Regions from separate parts of the Desulforhopalus glucosivorans genome, predicted to be linked through region 3. Evidence: riboswitches for the same ligand, from Rfam matches in the RefSeq annotation. Region 3 holds a riboswitch; each other region holds the start of a gene.
What was found. A riboswitch is a leader RNA that binds a small molecule or an ion and turns the genes downstream of it on or off. The one in region 3 is predicted to bind cobalamin.
Positions count from the first base shown of each region.

Region 1: it holds a riboswitch for cobalamin, as region 3 does, so the genes downstream of both, thiC (phosphomethylpyrimidine synthase ThiC) here and trpD (anthranilate phosphoribosyltransferase) in region 3, are expected to answer to the same signal.
Region 2: it holds a riboswitch for cobalamin, as region 3 does, so the genes downstream of both, ACX6CI_RS12180 (sirohydrochlorin cobaltochelatase) here and trpD (anthranilate phosphoribosyltransferase) in region 3, are expected to answer to the same signal.
Region 4: it holds a riboswitch for cobalamin, as region 3 does, so the genes downstream of both, ACX6CI_RS20495 (ribonucleoside triphosphate reductase) here and trpD (anthranilate phosphoribosyltransferase) in region 3, are expected to answer to the same signal.

Region 1 is NZ_AP044854.1:2,429,630-2,433,830, reverse strand. It holds gene uvrC (excinuclease ABC subunit UvrC) at 1-1,784, opposite strand, end outside; cobalamin riboswitch at 2,008-2,204, shown strand; gene thiC (phosphomethylpyrimidine synthase ThiC) at 2,292-3,635, shown strand; gene ACX6CI_RS10535 (ABC transporter ATP-binding protein) at 3,653-4,201, opposite strand, start outside.
Region 2 is NZ_AP044854.1:2,811,199-2,815,399, forward strand. It holds gene ACX6CI_RS12175 (sodium-dependent transporter) at 1-532, opposite strand, end outside; gene ACX6CI_RS12180 (sirohydrochlorin cobaltochelatase) at 746-1,735, opposite strand; cobalamin riboswitch at 1,856-2,036, opposite strand; gene ACX6CI_RS12185 (universal stress protein) at 2,128-2,556, opposite strand; gene ACX6CI_RS12190 (MarC family protein) at 3,132-3,734, opposite strand; gene ACX6CI_RS12195 (hypothetical protein) at 3,793-4,131, opposite strand.
Region 3 is NZ_AP044854.1:729,913-734,113, reverse strand. It holds gene cobT (nicotinate-nucleotide--dimethylbenzimidazole phosphoribosyltransferase) at 1-402, opposite strand, end outside; gene ACX6CI_RS03180 (hypothetical protein) at 408-629, opposite strand; gene trpD (anthranilate phosphoribosyltransferase) at 622-1,722, opposite strand; cobalamin riboswitch at 1,926-2,145, opposite strand; gene ACX6CI_RS03170 (transporter substrate-binding domain-containing diguanylate cyclase) at 2,304-4,201, shown strand, end outside.
Region 4 is NZ_AP044854.1:4,788,127-4,792,327, reverse strand. It holds gene ACX6CI_RS20500 (hypothetical protein) at 1-975, opposite strand, end outside; cobalamin riboswitch at 1,260-1,472, shown strand; gene ACX6CI_RS20495 (ribonucleoside triphosphate reductase) at 1,505-3,652, shown strand; gene ACX6CI_RS20490 (anaerobic ribonucleoside-triphosphate reductase activating protein) at 3,649-4,201, shown strand, end outside.

The sequences.
Region 1 (4,201 bases), 1.7 Mb from region 3:
AATATTGTTGATGCGATTTCAGGACCAATACCCTGGACCTCGCACAGTTCTTCAATATTCGCTGTTTTTACACGTTTGAGGCTTCCCATGTGTTTGAGTAACTGTTTCTTTTTCTCCGTTCCAATGCCAGGTATTCGGTCAAGTTCTGATGTGAGTGTTGCCTTGTTACGCAGCTTTCTATGAAAGGTTACACCAAACCTGTGAGATTCATCACGAATTCTCATGAGATAGAGGATGATCGGATTATGGGGCAGCAGAACGATGGGGTTTTTGCGATCAGGTTTGTACAGTTTTTCACCTTCATCTTCCTTTTCTTTGGCTATGCCAATCCAATCAATATCTTTGGTAATACCAAGGTCTTTTGCCACGGCGAGTGCCATACCAAGCTGCCCCTTGCCACCATCAACCACAAACATATCAGGAAGGGTGTCCTCTTCAATCCCTCTTGTGAGTCGTCTTTCAAGGACCTCTTTCATCATGGCGTAGTCATTTGGCCCATCAACGGTTCGAATTTTATAGTGCCTGAAGTTGGAGGTGTCCTTTTCACCATTGGTAAAACATACAAGTGAGCCCACAGCTTGCTTGCCGCTGATGTTTGAAATATCCAGACACTCAATACGGTTTGGTGCGCGGTCGAGGTGGAGGGTCTTGCACATTGTTTTACTTAAATGTTCCCAGGAACTTTTCTTTTTCTCCTTTTCTTCAAAGACCTGCATTGCATTGGTATTCGCCATGGCTATGAGTTGTAATTTCTCACCCCGCTGGGGAATTTTTAGCTCGACCCTGGTGGTTGATTTATCGCTTAAGAATTCGCTGTGGAGGTCAAGGTCGCTTGGGCTAAAGGGGAGGAGAATCTCAGAGGGCACTACTGTCTCATCTGTGTAGAACTGGCTGAGTACCTGAGACAGGATTGAGGCGTCATCACCATAAGGGTCAGCGAGGAAGAAGGACCGACTGCCATTAATCAGTCCATTGCGAATAAATAACAGAGAGACAGTGACAGCGGCGTCTTTTCTAGCAAAGCCAAAGACATCCTGATTCATGGTGTGGCTTGCAGAAATGACCTGTTTCTCAAGTGTTTTAGATAGAGCGCCAACCTGATCTCTGAGCGTTGCTGCTTTTTCAAATTCGAGTGCTTGTGCGGCTGCCTGCATCTGCTCGTTTAATGATTTGATCAGGTCTCTGTTACGCCCCTCAAGCAGCATGATGATTTTTTTCACATGCTCCATATACAGCTTACGATCAGCATTTCCTGCACATGGTGCCAGGCATTTACCAATTTGACGATTGAGGCAGGGGCGGTCTCTTTTTTTCAGCTTGCCACCCTTGCAGTTTCGAAGAGGGAAAAGCTTTGCGATAAGACGGAGCGTAGACCACATGGCTCCAGATGATGAGTATGGACCAAAGTAGCGTGCCTTGTCACGGGACTTCCTTCTTGCCATATGTACTCTTGGCCATTCTTCCTGTACTGTAACCTTGATGTATGGGTAGTTTTTATCATCGCGGAGAATGATATTATATTTGGGTTTATGCTTTTTAATAAGAGAAGCCTCTAAGATCAGAGCTTCTTTCTCGGTATGGGTGAGTAGAACGTCAACTTTACTGACTTTTTGAAGCATTATGCTGGTTTTATTATGTTCGGCTGCTGAAAACCGTGCATATGATGACAGCCGTTTATGCAGATCCTTGGCCTTGCCTACATACAGGACTGTGGATTTCTGGTCCTGCATAATGTAAACCCCCGGTGTGTGCGGGGCTGATGATAGAATTGATTGGGGAAACATTGTGTTGTAAATAACCTTAGTAATTCTTTGTATGGATCTGTATTTACGATCAAAACGTAAATTTTTGTAGTGGTGCTGGCGAACGGTTTTGTTGAGAGTGATATGTCTGTGTTCACTTGTCTCACCTGGTTTACGGTACAACATTTTTCCAAAAAGGCTACATGCTTACAATTGCAAAATAGGGATTTACATAAATAAATTTTTCCTGTAATTTGCCTGCAGTAAAACTACATATCTCACAGGTGGTAACTGTTATGTTACTGAAAAGGGAATACGGTGAAAATCCGTAGCGTTGGGCCAGCGCTGTAAGCGGGGACAACATCTGCTATACACCACTGCTTTTTAATACTCAAAAAGTGGGAAGGTGCAGATGGAGGATGATCCGTAAGTCAGAAGACCTGCCTGTTTGAACATAGACTTTCCCGTCCGTAAAAAAGTCCGTATCACGCTTGCCGTGGTACGGACTTTTTTATTGCCCATGGGTGGGGTAACTGTATGGAGAATGCAATGAAAACACAGATTGAATTGGCAAATGAAGGGACGGTCACCGCTCAGATGCAACAGGTTGCAAATGATGAAGGTTTCAGCGGAGAAGAGATTAGGGATCGTGTTGCAAAAGGACATATTGTAATCCCTGGATGTGCTGTTAGACCCCACCAGAAAATAGTAGGAATCGGTAAAGGTCTACGGACAAAAATCAACGCATCTATAGGTACTTCGTCGGATATATCTGATGTTGAACTTGAGATCAGAAAAGCTCGTATTGCAGAGCATGAAAAAGTTGATACCCTGATGGAACTTTCAACTGGCGGGGATCTTGATGCAATCCGCAGATCTGTCCTTGGCAGCTGCTCTCTTCCTGTGGGTAACGTTCCTCTCTATCAGGCATTTGCCGAAGCCACTAAAAAGTATAGAAACCCCAATAAGCTGGATCCTGAATACCTCTTTGAACTTATTGAAAGACAACTTCAGGATGGTATTAGTTTCATGGCTATCCATTGTGGTATTAACAGGTTCTCCATCGAGAGACTTCGTAAGCAGGGGTTTCGTTATGGAGGCCTTGTCTCTAAAGGTGGTACCTTTATGGTTTCATGGATGGAATACCATAACAGAGAAAACCCTCTGTATGAGCAGTTCGACAGGGTCTGTGAGCTGATGAAGAAGTATGATGCTGTTTTATCCCTTGGAAATGGTATTCGTGCAGGTGCAATTCACGATAGTCATGACAGGGCGCAGATGGCTGAAATGATCATCAACTGTGAACTTGCAGAACTTGGTAGAAACATGGGTTGCCAGATGATGGTGGAAGGCCCGGGGCATGTTCCTCTTGACGAGATAAGCGGTAATATCATGCTTGAAAAGGCAATGAGCGGTGGGGCTCCATATTATGTACTTGGACCACTCCCTGCAGATACCGGTGCCGGTTATGATCATATTACAGCAGCCATTGGTGCTGCTCAGTCTGCGTGGCATGGGGCAGATCTAATCTGCTACATTACCCCCGCCGAGCACTTGGCACTGCCAACTGAAGACGATGTTCGTGAAGGCGTTCGGGCTACACGGCTTGCAGCAAGAATCGGTGATATTGCAAAATATCCTGAGAAGCGAGAGGTGGAAAAGAAGGCAGCCATTGCCAGAAGAGACAGTGATTTTGAAGAGTATTTCAAGCTTTCAATGTTTCCTGAAAAAATGACAGAGGTTCGTCAAAGTAGAAAGCCAGAGAATGAGTCCACCTGTACCATGTGCGGTGATTTCTGTGCGATGGAAAGAGGGCACTCTCTTTTTAAAGATGACATCGCAGGCGATAAGTGCTCTCAGAAAAAAGAAAAAGAACTGGTCACTGAAGAGTAACTATTTTTAAGGCTCGGTTAGAGAGGTGCTATTTTCTCTAAGTTCAAGGCTGAAAAAAGAGTTCGGGTATACTCATGCTCAGGTGCTTCAAAGATCTGAGCAGTGGGCCCGGACTCTACAATAATTCCATCTTTAAGCACCGCCACATAATCTGAAACTGCTCTGATTACCCTGAGGTCATGGGAAATAAACATATAGCTCATATTATGTTTTTGCTGCAGGGCGAGTAGTAGTTCTATGATCTGCTTCTGGATGGTTACATCAAGAGCAGATGTCGGTTCGTCGAGTATAATAAATTTTGGTTTAAGTATGATTGCCCGTGCAATGGCGATTCGTTGTCTCTGTCCACCAGAAAATTCATGGGGATAGCGACTGGACATTTCTTCATCTAAACCCACTTCATGTAATGTCTCGTTTACCAGGACTGCGCGCTCGGCACGACTCAGCTCGGGGCGGTGAACCTGAAGTCCTTCTTCGACAATTTGCATAACAGAAAGACGGGGTGAAAGGGATGAGAAAGGATCTTGAAATACTATCTGAAAATCACTGCGAAGTGGTCCCAGTTT
Region 2 (4,201 bases), 2.1 Mb from region 3:
ACAGAGTCGGCATCAGCACACGATTCCAACGTTCGATTCCCTTTTTAACTCCACTGATTACCGCAATTAGACAAAGTCCCATAAAACCGGTAAGGCAGATAAGTTGACGTTGAGGATCTGTTACAAGGGCACCGAACATACCGGAAATCGTTTCGGGATCATGGCCTGCAAAACCGCCACTAAGTGATGTAAACAGATAATCAAGGGTCCAACCGGCAACTACTCCATAATAGGATAAAATAATAAATGCTGAGGCAAGACTGAGCCACCCTATGCTTTTCCAGAAAACGGAGTTTGGAGTCAATTCACGAAAGGAACCGACAACATCTTTTTGTGAATGTCGACCGATGAGAAACTCAGCCATGAGAATTGGTAAACCGCAAAACATAATGGCAACGAGATACACCAACACAAAGGCACCACCACCATTCATCCCCGTAATAAATGGGAATTTCCAAATATTTCCAAGACCTACGGCTGAACCGACAGCTGCCAGAATAAAACCAAACCTACTGCTCCAATGATTACGCACAAAAGCCTCCTTTACACTCAGATTATAAGATTGGCGGTAATGTAGACGAAAGACTGATCATGTCAACAATTTTGTGGCTTTTTTTTGCGTTTTTATTGTTTTTAAATTGAAAAAATTAACAATTACAGAAACTGCATAAAGAAGGGAGGGGGACAGAGGGCGAACAGGGATGGCCGGGCTCACGACCATCCTTGTTCTTGGTGATACATACTACTACTTCAGGTGGATACCTCTTTCTTTTGCTGCATCAGCGATGTGATCAACAAAAATTTTGGCAAACTCTGTATTGGACCCGAGTCCTTCCAATACAGGATTCACATCAAAACCTTCTTTGGTTAAAACTGATTTCCAAGAGTCTTCTTCAGGACCTGCCATGTCATTGGTGGCATGATCACCAGCCACTATCATAAATGGCTTCAGCAATACTTTTTGGGTCTTAGCATACTTTAAATGACCTATAAAATCAGTGATTGCAGGAGAACCTTCTACAACACCAACAAAAGTAGTTACATCCGGATACGCTTCACGCATTTTTTTCTGAGTTTCAGCATAAATACCTGTAGACCAGTGCTCATTGCCGTGTCCCATATAGACAAGAATAGCATTCTCTTCTTTTGCCTGTTGAGCATCCCCTTCAAGGGTTTTTATAACTGCATCCACATCGTCATGATAGGGATAAACGTCACCGGGCATACCAAGGGCAGGACGCCCCATGACAATTGAGTGAATTGGGTTCCACTTCTTTTTCATGGTTCGAATAGAAGCAAGGCCGTTTACATATTGTTGAAGATCATGGGACTGTTCCATGAAAAACATATGGGTTGGCTGTACCACGATATTGGTATATCCATCTTCTAAAAGATCACCTATTGTTGCGATAAAATTCTTCACATAGAGGATCTCTTCAGGGATTCCCTGATCGAGCCATTTTTGCGGTTCTGCCTGACGTTTTTTCCATACAGAGCGAATAATATTTGAAGTAAAGGTCATGCGTACTTCCGTCTTGGGATATGCCTTCTTCACCTCGTCCTGGATATTAATGATTGATGACACAGCAGACGGAACCGTCGTTCCAAAACTTGCGAGAACTATGGCATTTTTTCCGGAACCAGGGATCCCTTTAGCACCGGAAGCAAATGCAGAGACAGAGAAAACACACAAATAAACCAGTACTGCGGTTATACCACACCAACCTTTCTTCATTGCAAATCTCCCAGATAATTGACCAACCTGTTTAAATAAAAAAATCCCGGATCATATAAAATGATCCGGGATTCCCTGATATCCTCGTCTCTTGTGTAGTGTCCCTGTCCAGAGGAAAACTCTACAATGTAATTTCAGATAGGTCTTCTGACTCCCGGATCATCCTAATCACCACGTCTTCCCGGCATATGCCAGTGACTTATATGTGGTTTTCGTCCCCGGTTACAGCGGCGGGCCCGTTCCGGACTTATACCGGATTCCCTTTTAAGCATCTTAATGCACCTGAAAGTTGTTAAAGAAGACCGTAATTTCAGAAACAAGTCAAGCTTTTTTCACTTATTATCAATCACCTACAAAGTAGTATTGTTTTTCGTTGTGCACGAGAATCATTTTCATGGAACAATCAAAACCGGACAAAATATTTTATTAAGCACCTTATGGGTTACACTGCCTAAAAAGAGGCCGCCAATATTTGAGTGACCATGGGAGCCCATAATGATCAAATCATATTCTTTTGATTTAGCACGCTCGGTCAACACCTCTCCCGGTGAGCCAGAGACTGATTCGAGAGTATATTCCGGACCATTTCCGGAAAAAACAGCACCTGCTTTTAACAGACAATCCTTCACAGCTATCTTCCTGTTGTCTCGGATCTGCTCAATAACGTCATCGGACACTTCGGAACCATGTAATTGCCAATCATCACAATATATTACATTAATATGGGCCCCTGTGAGTTTTGCAACACCAAGGGCATACTCAGCGGCATGCATTGAGTATTTAGAACCATCAAAGGGAAGAAGAATATTTTTGATATCCATTAGAAGCCTCCTGTTACATTGAGTTAACGTAATGAAATTCCACCCCAATACGATGAAACAGAGAAACCAACAGCCGCAACAGACAAAGCCGAACCTCCTCATCCTGAGGTGGTTCGGCTTCAACCTTCACTTACATAAATTCTACAGTTAACAGACTGCAACTGCAGGATTATAAAGAGCCCACATCAGGCATATATGTTAACATTCACTGTTCTCTTATTGTATGACAGGAAGCTGTGATTTTCAATACAACAGCGTAGTAGTGCAATAAACACTACCCATCACAGCGCTGCGGATATCCCACGAGTATTGAAGGATAAGGTGCGTTTTACACCCACAACAGGCGCACTGCCAAGCAATGCCACAACTCAACGATGCTTGCGTAGTGTATACAATTTCATTTCTTATCAGTATCTTACCCCAGAAAAGCTGTCAAAAAACAGGTCGCCTAGACTCCGAGAAAACGGGAGAACCTTTTAACATTGCGAACGTAACATTACTTCCAGATAAGTGAACGTAGTGAGACATTAGGGGACTTATCTCGTTTATCGGGCATATTTAAAAAAGCTTAAAAGCTAAGACATGAGACCTTTCACACCATCAGCAATAAATTGAATAGCAAGAGAGGCAAGTAGCACTCCAAGCAGTCTTTTGAACACATCGTTTGCTGTCTGCCCCACAAGGTGCACCAACGGTTTTGCAAACAAAAAACAGATGAGGGTCAAAACATAAATTATAACAACAGCTGCAACTAATGGCAAAAAGGATATTTCTTGTTCACGAACCCCTGAGAACAGAAGGATTGTAAGAGTTAGGCAACCAGGTCCTGCAATAAGGGGGATGGAAAGAGGGAAAACAGAAATATCATCATACGTTAAATCACCCTCATCATCTTTGGCACTATCAGGTTTAGTAATCATTCCAAAGGCAGCATAGAAAATCAGGAGACCACCGGCAATCTTAAAGGACTCCATCTCAATACCGAGGGTTGTCAATAGTCCCACACCCCAAAAACCAAAGCAGAGGACCAGAAGCAGTGACAAACTCACTGATCGAATTGCCATCCTACGACAATAGCCTGCATCGTTCCCCTTTGTCAGGGCATTGAAAATGAGCGAAGCACCAATGGGGTCAACAATCACAAAATATGCAATAAATGCGTTTATAAAACTATCCACTTATCAACACCCTCCTTTATTAAAATGAATGTACGCGAACCACTTGCTAAAAGACTCATCACAAACCGTACTTTCTTTTAAGAGATTTGTGAAAAAACACCAACGCTGAGCAACCGGTAAACAATGCAACAGCCCCAATAATGATAGCAAGACGACCCCAGGGCAAACCATGTTCAACCCGCATGGCCTGTATTACCATCAGAGTCCTGATCCATTCAACAACTCCCAAAACAAGGGCCACTTGGACAACACGTACCACCCAGCCTTTCTTATAGAAAAGCATCAAAGGGAAAAGAAGTCCTGCAACAACTACTATCGTCTGTCCATCACGCATAAAGTGAGCTGCCAGCAGCCAAAAACTCATGATGACTGGAATATGTAAAAGAAATCCCATCATTATCCTTTTTAAAATTAAGTTTTACTTCGATAAGCCATGCAAAAAATCATAACTTTGCACTGCAGATATA
Region 3 (4,201 bases):
TGCAAAGGTGACAAGTTCAGGCTGGAGATTTTCCGGAACAGGAATAAGACTCTTTTCAGGAACCACAACATGACTTGCAAAACCACCATCGGAGTGAAAACCGATAATCTTCATTTCTTCACAAAGATTTTCTCTGCCACTCAAACAATAGCTGCACGTCCCACAGGACTGTCCCGGCCAAACCGTATATATTTTGCCATCACGTTCATCGATACCAGCAATCTCATGGCCCAGGACACGGGGGAGTAATAAATCCCTATGCCCCTGCTGCCACATCTTCGCATCTGTCCTGCATATGGCACAGGAGAGCACCTTTAATCGTACCTGTCCAGCGCCAACGGCAGGAAGAGAAGAAGATTCTTCAACAGTTAAAATGCCTGTTTTTTCCAGTATCAATTGCATTGTTTTCACGCTAAGAAAGGTTCTTCAGTAATAACAAGCTTCATAAGCTGTAAACCTTGGGTTTCCAGACGTATCTTGCTGCAGCGTACTTTTACTTCCTCAATACTCTCTAAAGGAAAAACAGAAGCCTTATTCATGGAGCAGTACTCAAAACCTGTCTCCAAAAAACGAATATACTTCTCACCCTCTTTAACGATGAGCAGTTCGGTTGCTAACACCTCAGCCATTACCAAGAGCCTCCAGTTTTGCGCGTCCCTTATCAGCGTCACGGTTCTGCACAGAGACCCACCCTTCAAGACTCTTCATTGCCTGACCAGACAAGAGTAACTCCCGCGCTTTTTCTACGCCGTCCTGTATAGTTGCCACTTCATTTTTAACATAAAAGATCAGACCGCTATTGAGGATAACAGCATCGTTTTTAGCTTCAGTCCCTCTTCCTGCAAGAAGTTCAAACATATGCTTTGCAGCTCTATCCCGGTTCCGTTCTGAAGAGATTAAATCCGCACTATGCAGACCTAAGCCAACATCTTCAGGCATAAAGGATAGTGGCTCTATTATGCCATCTTTCAACTGAACCCCAACGGTTTCACCGCAAACTGAGCCCTCATCCATACCCTTATCACTGCCGTTGATTGAACCGTAGACAACAAGGGCATCACTGTAACCGATGGCCTGCATAACCTCTGCTACCGGTTGTAATAGAGATGGTGAATAGACACCTCTCACGGCTACTTTTGGAAGACCCGGATGGGCAAGAGAGGCTGCAATATTGAGTGGGGAGCCAAAGCATATCTGGGAAAGTATCCTACCAAGAGCCATGGGATGTACAGTGGGGCTCATGCCATTAAAAAGACCTATACCCGCCTCAACCACACTTTTTTTAACAAGATCCACACCGCACTCAACATCAACTCCGAGTAGTTCTGCCATATCAACAGTTCCACAGGATGAAGTAATGGCTCTTGCCCCGTGACGGGCAACTTTTACACCACCTGCAGCAGCCACAAGAGAGGCCGCAGTGCTGATATTGAAGGTCTTAAAGGTATCCATGCCGGTACCGCAATTATCAACAACTGCCAAATCACCAAAATCGACCTTTTCAGTATCCAGCTCATATACAGCCTTCCAACCGCCGGCAACTTCCTGGGCAGTTTCACCTTTTGCAGTAAGTGCTGCTAAAAAAGCTCCCTGCTGCATCTCGGTAACTTCATTACCAAGCACCATGGTAAAGGCATCATAGGCGCTCTTTTCCGAGAGATCCTCACCTCGAATCAGCTGTCCAATACAAGCTCCAAGTTTTTGATTTTTTTCCATATCCATAATAGTACCTCAATAGTATTTTGTCGTTGCGTCATGACAAAACTCAAAACAAATAGATCAGGATACGGGAAAAAGAAACTTCATGAGGTAGATCTCCGTATCCGCGACGGCATAATCCACTGGGCTGAATCTACAAAAAACAGCACAACGATTATTCACAGACACAGAGTATCTCCAGTGGGTATACTCTGATGACAGCAGTGAAATTGCTATCATAACAGGCAGGCTTTCTGACTTACGGATTATCCTGCTTGTAACCGCCTTCCCGGACTTTCCAGTGACGACCCGGGCAAAAATCCCGGGATGAAGAAGCCAACAGCTCTTCAGTTACAGCAGCCTCCGTATACAGCAAGGACTGGCTTGTGACGGACTCACACCGTCTTTCCTTTTAACGTTGTATGCACCTGATAAAATTCTTATACCATCTTATTCCAGAAATTCAACGGCTTTATAGGGTGATGGTATTAAAGTAACTATTTCTACTGATTTGACAAAATACTATATTATAAAGGATTCCCTGTGCTAGAATAGACACAATATGTCTAGAGATCAGAAAACAAAACAGATAATACAAGGAATGTATGTTCAAAAATAAATTCATCCTTGCAACAGTCTTATTTCATCTATTTTTCACGAGTCTTCCTGCCACCTTTGCTGCCGAGACAGAGCCCGACAAGACCGCAACCTCAATCGCCACTCCCCTTCCATCGATTGCTCAAATAGCCCTCACTGAGCAAGAGAAACTCTGGATTAAGGAACATCCTACAATCACAGTTTCCAACGAGTTTGACTGGCCTCCATTTGATTTTGCTCTTTCTGGCAAGCCCTATGGCTTCGGCATAGATTTAATGAATCTACTCTCAGAAACTTCAGGGATTCAATTTGAGTACATTAACGGCTATACCTGGGACCAACTGGTGAACAAATACCAAAGGGGAGAAATTGATCTTCTACACTGTTTATCAATTACTCCTGAAAGAGAGAAGACCTCACATTTTTCTCCCCCTTTTTATCATAGTAAAAACGTTCTGATATTGCGAAATGACAGCCCACTTACTCATAACCTAAACGATCTTGAGGGAAAGATTATTGCGCTACCTAGGGGCTGGTCATCCATTGAATTTTTCAAGAAATACTATCCAGGCATCCATATTGTTGAAGTTGCCAGCTCCAGGCAAGCCCTCGAATATGTTGATCAGGGAAAGGTCTATGCTACAGTCGAACAAAAGGAAATAGCTCAATACTTCATGAGTAAATTTGGATTTTATGATTTAAAACTATCCGAGTGGATTGAAGATGTTGAACTGCAAAAAACATCATCCATGCACTTTGCGGTTTTAAAAACTAATCCCATTCTGTTTCAAATCCTTGCAAAAGCGCACAATAGTATCCCGCCCCAAACCCTGGAATCATTAAAACTGAAATGGTTCAGCCGGGATGGCAGAGCAGTTGGTAAAGCGGATGTAGGGCTTACTCCTGATGAAAAGATTTTTCTGAGTGAACATTATTCAATCAACTATTGCATCACCCCTGAAGCCATGCCTTTTGCCGACATAAAAAACAGTCAGGTTTCGGGCATGGCAACTGATATGTTTGATTTATTTTCAGAAAAGCTGAACATATCATTTAATCTTGTTCCCACCACCACCTGGCAAGAATCCCAGGAAAAATTTAAGAAAGGGGAATGTGACATAATTCCCATGATTACAATGAACGAGCAACTTGATAGACAAACCAATGTTACAAGTCCAATACTCAAGTTTCAGACAGCTATTATAACCAGGGAGGAAGAAGGTTTTATCGCGGGACTCCAGCATTTTGTTGGCAAAAAACTTGCAGTAGTACAATATGATCTCAATGAGAACAATATCTCATCGCTCTACCCGCATATTTCAGTGTTACCTTACGACAATGCCCAGGAATGTCTGTTACACGTTTCAAACAAAACCAGTGACGGAGCACTCCTCGCACTGCCTGTTGCAGCTCATTATATCCGTCACCTGGGCCTTACCAACCTGAAGATTGCTGGATATTCTGGTTCTGAGGGCACAATACGAATACGGAGCCAAAAAGACAGGCCCTACCTCAACTCAATAATGAGTAAACTTATCCGTTCAATCCCCCAAGACGATATTGACTCCGTGTATCAAAAATGGATGTCTATCCGCTTTGACACAAAATTTGACTACACTGCCCTTTGGAAGTTTTTCTCTATATTTTCAATCATTGTTCTACTTATTCTCCTCTGGAACAGACAACTCTTTCACCTTAATAAGAAGATTGCTGAAGCAAACAAGAAACTACAAGAACAGAGCAAGGAGTTACAAAGGATCTCAATTACAGATGTACTGACCGGGCTATACAACCGACGATACTCCGATATCAAACTAGAGGAAGAAATCCGCAGAGCAACCAGATACAAGGGTAATTTGTCACTCATAATAGGTGATCTTGATTTCTTTAAAGAGGTTAATGACAC
Region 4 (4,201 bases), 1.5 Mb from region 3:
TTCAACATGGCCAAGATAAAAAGCACCTACACCTGCCTGACCGAGTCCCATCAGCTGTTCTTCTCCAAGCTGATCCCTGGCCCAAATCCTTAAGCTATCATAGATATCATCATTTTCGTCGATCCAGTTATTTCCATCGGTATCGTATTCGGCCAGATCTGCGAAGCCGTCCCCGGACAATGCTCCAAAGAGTTCGCTTCCATCATTTATTTCCCCGTCGCCGTTTTTATCAAGGGCAAGAAATCCGCTTCCGGGACCCACAAAACCAATCTGATCCGACTGTCCATCTGCATCAATATCAAAGTGAAAATCCCTCTGAGTCACCTCAGCAGCACCTCCTGAGAAATTGACAACCAGAGGATCTTTCAGAGCATCACCAGCCCGAATGTTTACATTCTGCTCGCTATAAAATTCACGACTCATGGACAGGCTGACATTAAAATCAATTTCCCGGCCATCCTCTGTTTTAATAACTCCTGCACTTTGAAACTCGGTTTTTTCATATTCGTAGTGGGATTCATGGTAGTCATAGACCATTCCAAAACCCTCACTTTCTTCTGCTGGCACAACAGCTTCTCCTTCACTGGCTGCAACAACAGCGGATTCATCAAAATTGCCCTGATTTGCTGAAACAGGTTCAGCTATCTGAAATTTTCGTCCCGTAATCCTTTCAAACATGGCTTGAAGAACACGCATATTCAGACTTACAGTATTTTTTTGATCATCTGGTACTTCCATATCAGTCTCACTCACCTGACGGTTTCTCATATGACCGTGACGACCTAAAGAGACTTTATCGTTTCCCCGCTGAACCTGTTCAACGGACGAATTTAACTCACGTCCTCTACCTCTATTTGCTCTGGATATGCGTGGTTCTTTATCTCCATTCCAGACGGTGAGAGATTCACGTTTTTGATGCATTTCAACTGAAGTTCGCTCAGAAAAGAGCTGTATTGCTGAATCAGAAATTATCATTTTGGAGCCCTCCTTGGCTTTAATGTAGAATTCAAGCTATCTCAGTCATCCTTGACTAATAAAAGCTTTTCACACTTATCTCCATCGGCACCTTATAAAGATATCTTTAGGATGAAATAGAAAAAATGGAATTGTCCTTACAATGCCTAGCTGCCAAAAACCACAAACACACAATATTTTGTGTTGACTAAAAAAGCATATACCATATAATCAACATCAATCTATATTGGTGCGCTTTAGTCCTTAGAAATTCATTTCTCGAAGTATACGCTTATTTGTTTTTTATGAATGAATTTCGTGAAGGTACTTACCCCTTGATCAGGGCTAGAACAAGCGCGGCAACAGGGAACCTGGTGAAAATCCGGGACTGTCCCGCAGCGGTAAATGAAAACGACCACCATCAAAAGCACTGGACGATGTCTGGAAAGCGATGGTCAGTAGGCAAGTACAACCCAACGTTCATGAGTCCGAAAACCTGCCAATATTCCATACCCATCATTTTACAGCCTTCGTGGAAAGGGAGTAAACCATGTCACAAGTACTGCCGCAGCCCAAACCTTTTACCGCTATTTTTTCTGCTCTTTTTACTGGCGTGAAAAAAAGAAATCAGCAGATCGTTTCATTTGAATCTGAAAAAATTACCGAAGCCATCTGGAAAGCCGGCCAGGCAACTGATGAATTTGACAGACCAGAAGCAAAGAGGCTTACAATCAGAGTGCTTAACCTTGCCCAGGATCTCATTTCAACCAGTACACCATCAGTAGAAGATATTCAGGACCTTGTAGAAGAGACTCTTCTATACTCTCCCTATAAAAAGACAGCTAAGGCCTATATACTCTACCGGGATCAACGAACTAAAATGCGGGAGTTGATTGAACAAGCCGATATCCAGCTCATAGACAATTACCTCGACCGTCTCGACTGGCAGGTGGAAGAAAACAGTAATATGGCTTATTCGCTCCAGGGTCTTAACAACTATGTTGCCAATGAAATCAGCAAAAACTACTGGCTCCACAGGATTTATCCACAGGAAGTAAGTGCTGCCCATGAATGCGGAGACATTCACCTCCATGACCTCGGGCTTCTTTCAGTCTACTGCGTCGGATGGGACCTTCAAGACATACTGAAAAATGGATTTAGAGGAGTTGCAGGAAAAGCTGAGTCAGGGCCTGCCAAACACTTTCGCAGCGCTCTTGGCCAAATTGTGAATTTCTTCTATACCCTTCAGGGAGAAGCCGCTGGCGCCCAGGCTTTTTCAAGTTTTGATACTCTTCTTGCCCCATTTATCAGGGCGGATAAACTCAGCAAAAAAGAAACGCAGCAAGCAATTCAGGAGTTTATATTTAATCTCAATGTTCCTACCCGTGTGGGGTTTCAAACACCCTTCACTAACCTCACCATGGACTTACAACCACCAGCAGCTCTTGCTGCACAACCAGTGATAATTGGAGGAGTTGAACAGGCTGAAAAATATGGGGATTTCCAGCATGAAATGAACATGATTAACGAAGCATTTCTTGTGGTAATGTCTGGGGGCGATGCAAACTCAAGAGTCTTCACCTTTCCCATCCCTACCTACAATATCAGCGACGAATTCGACTGGGACAACAGTGACCTGGACTCACTCTGGCATGTCACTGCCAAATATGGCATCCCCTACTTTGCAAACTTCGTAAACTCCGATCTTTCAATGGATGATGCCCGGTCTATGTGCTGTCGTTTACGGCTTGACACCCGGGAACTGGAGAAACGGGGTGGAGGCCTCTTTGGTGCAAATCCACTTACTGGCTCCATCGGTGTTGTAACCATCAACCTTGCGGCCATTGGATTCCAGGCAAGCACCAGGGATGAGTTTTTTGAGATGTTACAAAAGCGTCTCCTAATTGCCAAAGACAGTCTTGAAATAAAACGTAAATCACTGGAACGGTACACAGAAAAAGGCCTCTACCCCTACACAAAATACTATCTAAGAAAGATCAAAGAACGCTTTACAACTTACTGGGACAACCATTTTTCAACCATTGGTATCATTGGAGCAAATGAAGCCGTACTTAACTTACTGGACACTGACATAGGTACAAAAAATGGTCAGGAGTTCGCCCTTGAGATTTTGCAATATATCAGAGAACAACTGCAAAATTTCCAGGAAGAAACCGGAAATCACTACAACCTTGAGGCCACCCCTGCAGAAGGAACCGGGTTCAGGCTTGCACAGCTGGACCAGAAGCGCTTCCCTGAGATGAGTGCAGGGCTGACAACTGAAACCAGCCCAACCATTCCAATTTACACCAACTCAACCCAACTTCCGGTTAACTATAGTGATGATATTTTTCATATCCTGAATTTACAAAATAACCTACAGGCTCAATATACCGGAGGGACAGTTCAACATGTATTTCTAGGGGAAGCCGCGCCGGATCCAAATGCTGTTAAACTTTTTATAAAATCAGTGTGCGAAAACTATCAGATACCATACTTCACCATTTCTCCATCATTTTCCATATGCCCAACCCATGGATATTTAAAGGGGGAAGTTGAGACCTGTACCACCTGCAACGAACCTACAGAAATATACTCGAGAGTTGTTGGATATATGCGGCCGGTTAAACAGTGGAACGCAGGAAAACGTGCCGAGTTTTCAAAGAGAAGCCATTACCAGATGGAGTCCTGCCCATGATAATTGGTGGCCTACAAAAACTATCTCTCTGCGATTATCCTGGAACTCCTGCAATAGTTATCTTCCTGCAAGGCTGCAATTTTGCCTGTCCATTCTGTCACAACAGGCCATTACTTGCGACAAGCGCTGGCCATTCATCATTAAGCGCCGAGGATGTCCTGGAGTATTTAGAAAAGCGGCGTACAACTGTCTCAGCAGTTGTTATCTCAGGGGGGGAACCAACAATACAGAAAGACCTTGTTTTCTTTGCAACTGCCATTAAAGCCTTGGGCTACAAGGTCAAACTTGACACCAATGGCAGCAAACCGGAGACCATTTTCAATCTGCTTAAACAAAACCTCATTGATTATATTGCGATGGATATAAAAGCACCGTGGGACAAATATGAACTCCTTGCTGGGACAGAGGTTAATCTCGAACGAATAAGAGAGAGTATCAACAGTATTGTAGAGAGTGGTTTACCCCACCACTTTAGGACAACCCACTTTTCACCAATGCTCTCAGAAGATGATCTCAGTCTAATTAAAACGTCCCTGCCGAAAAAATCCA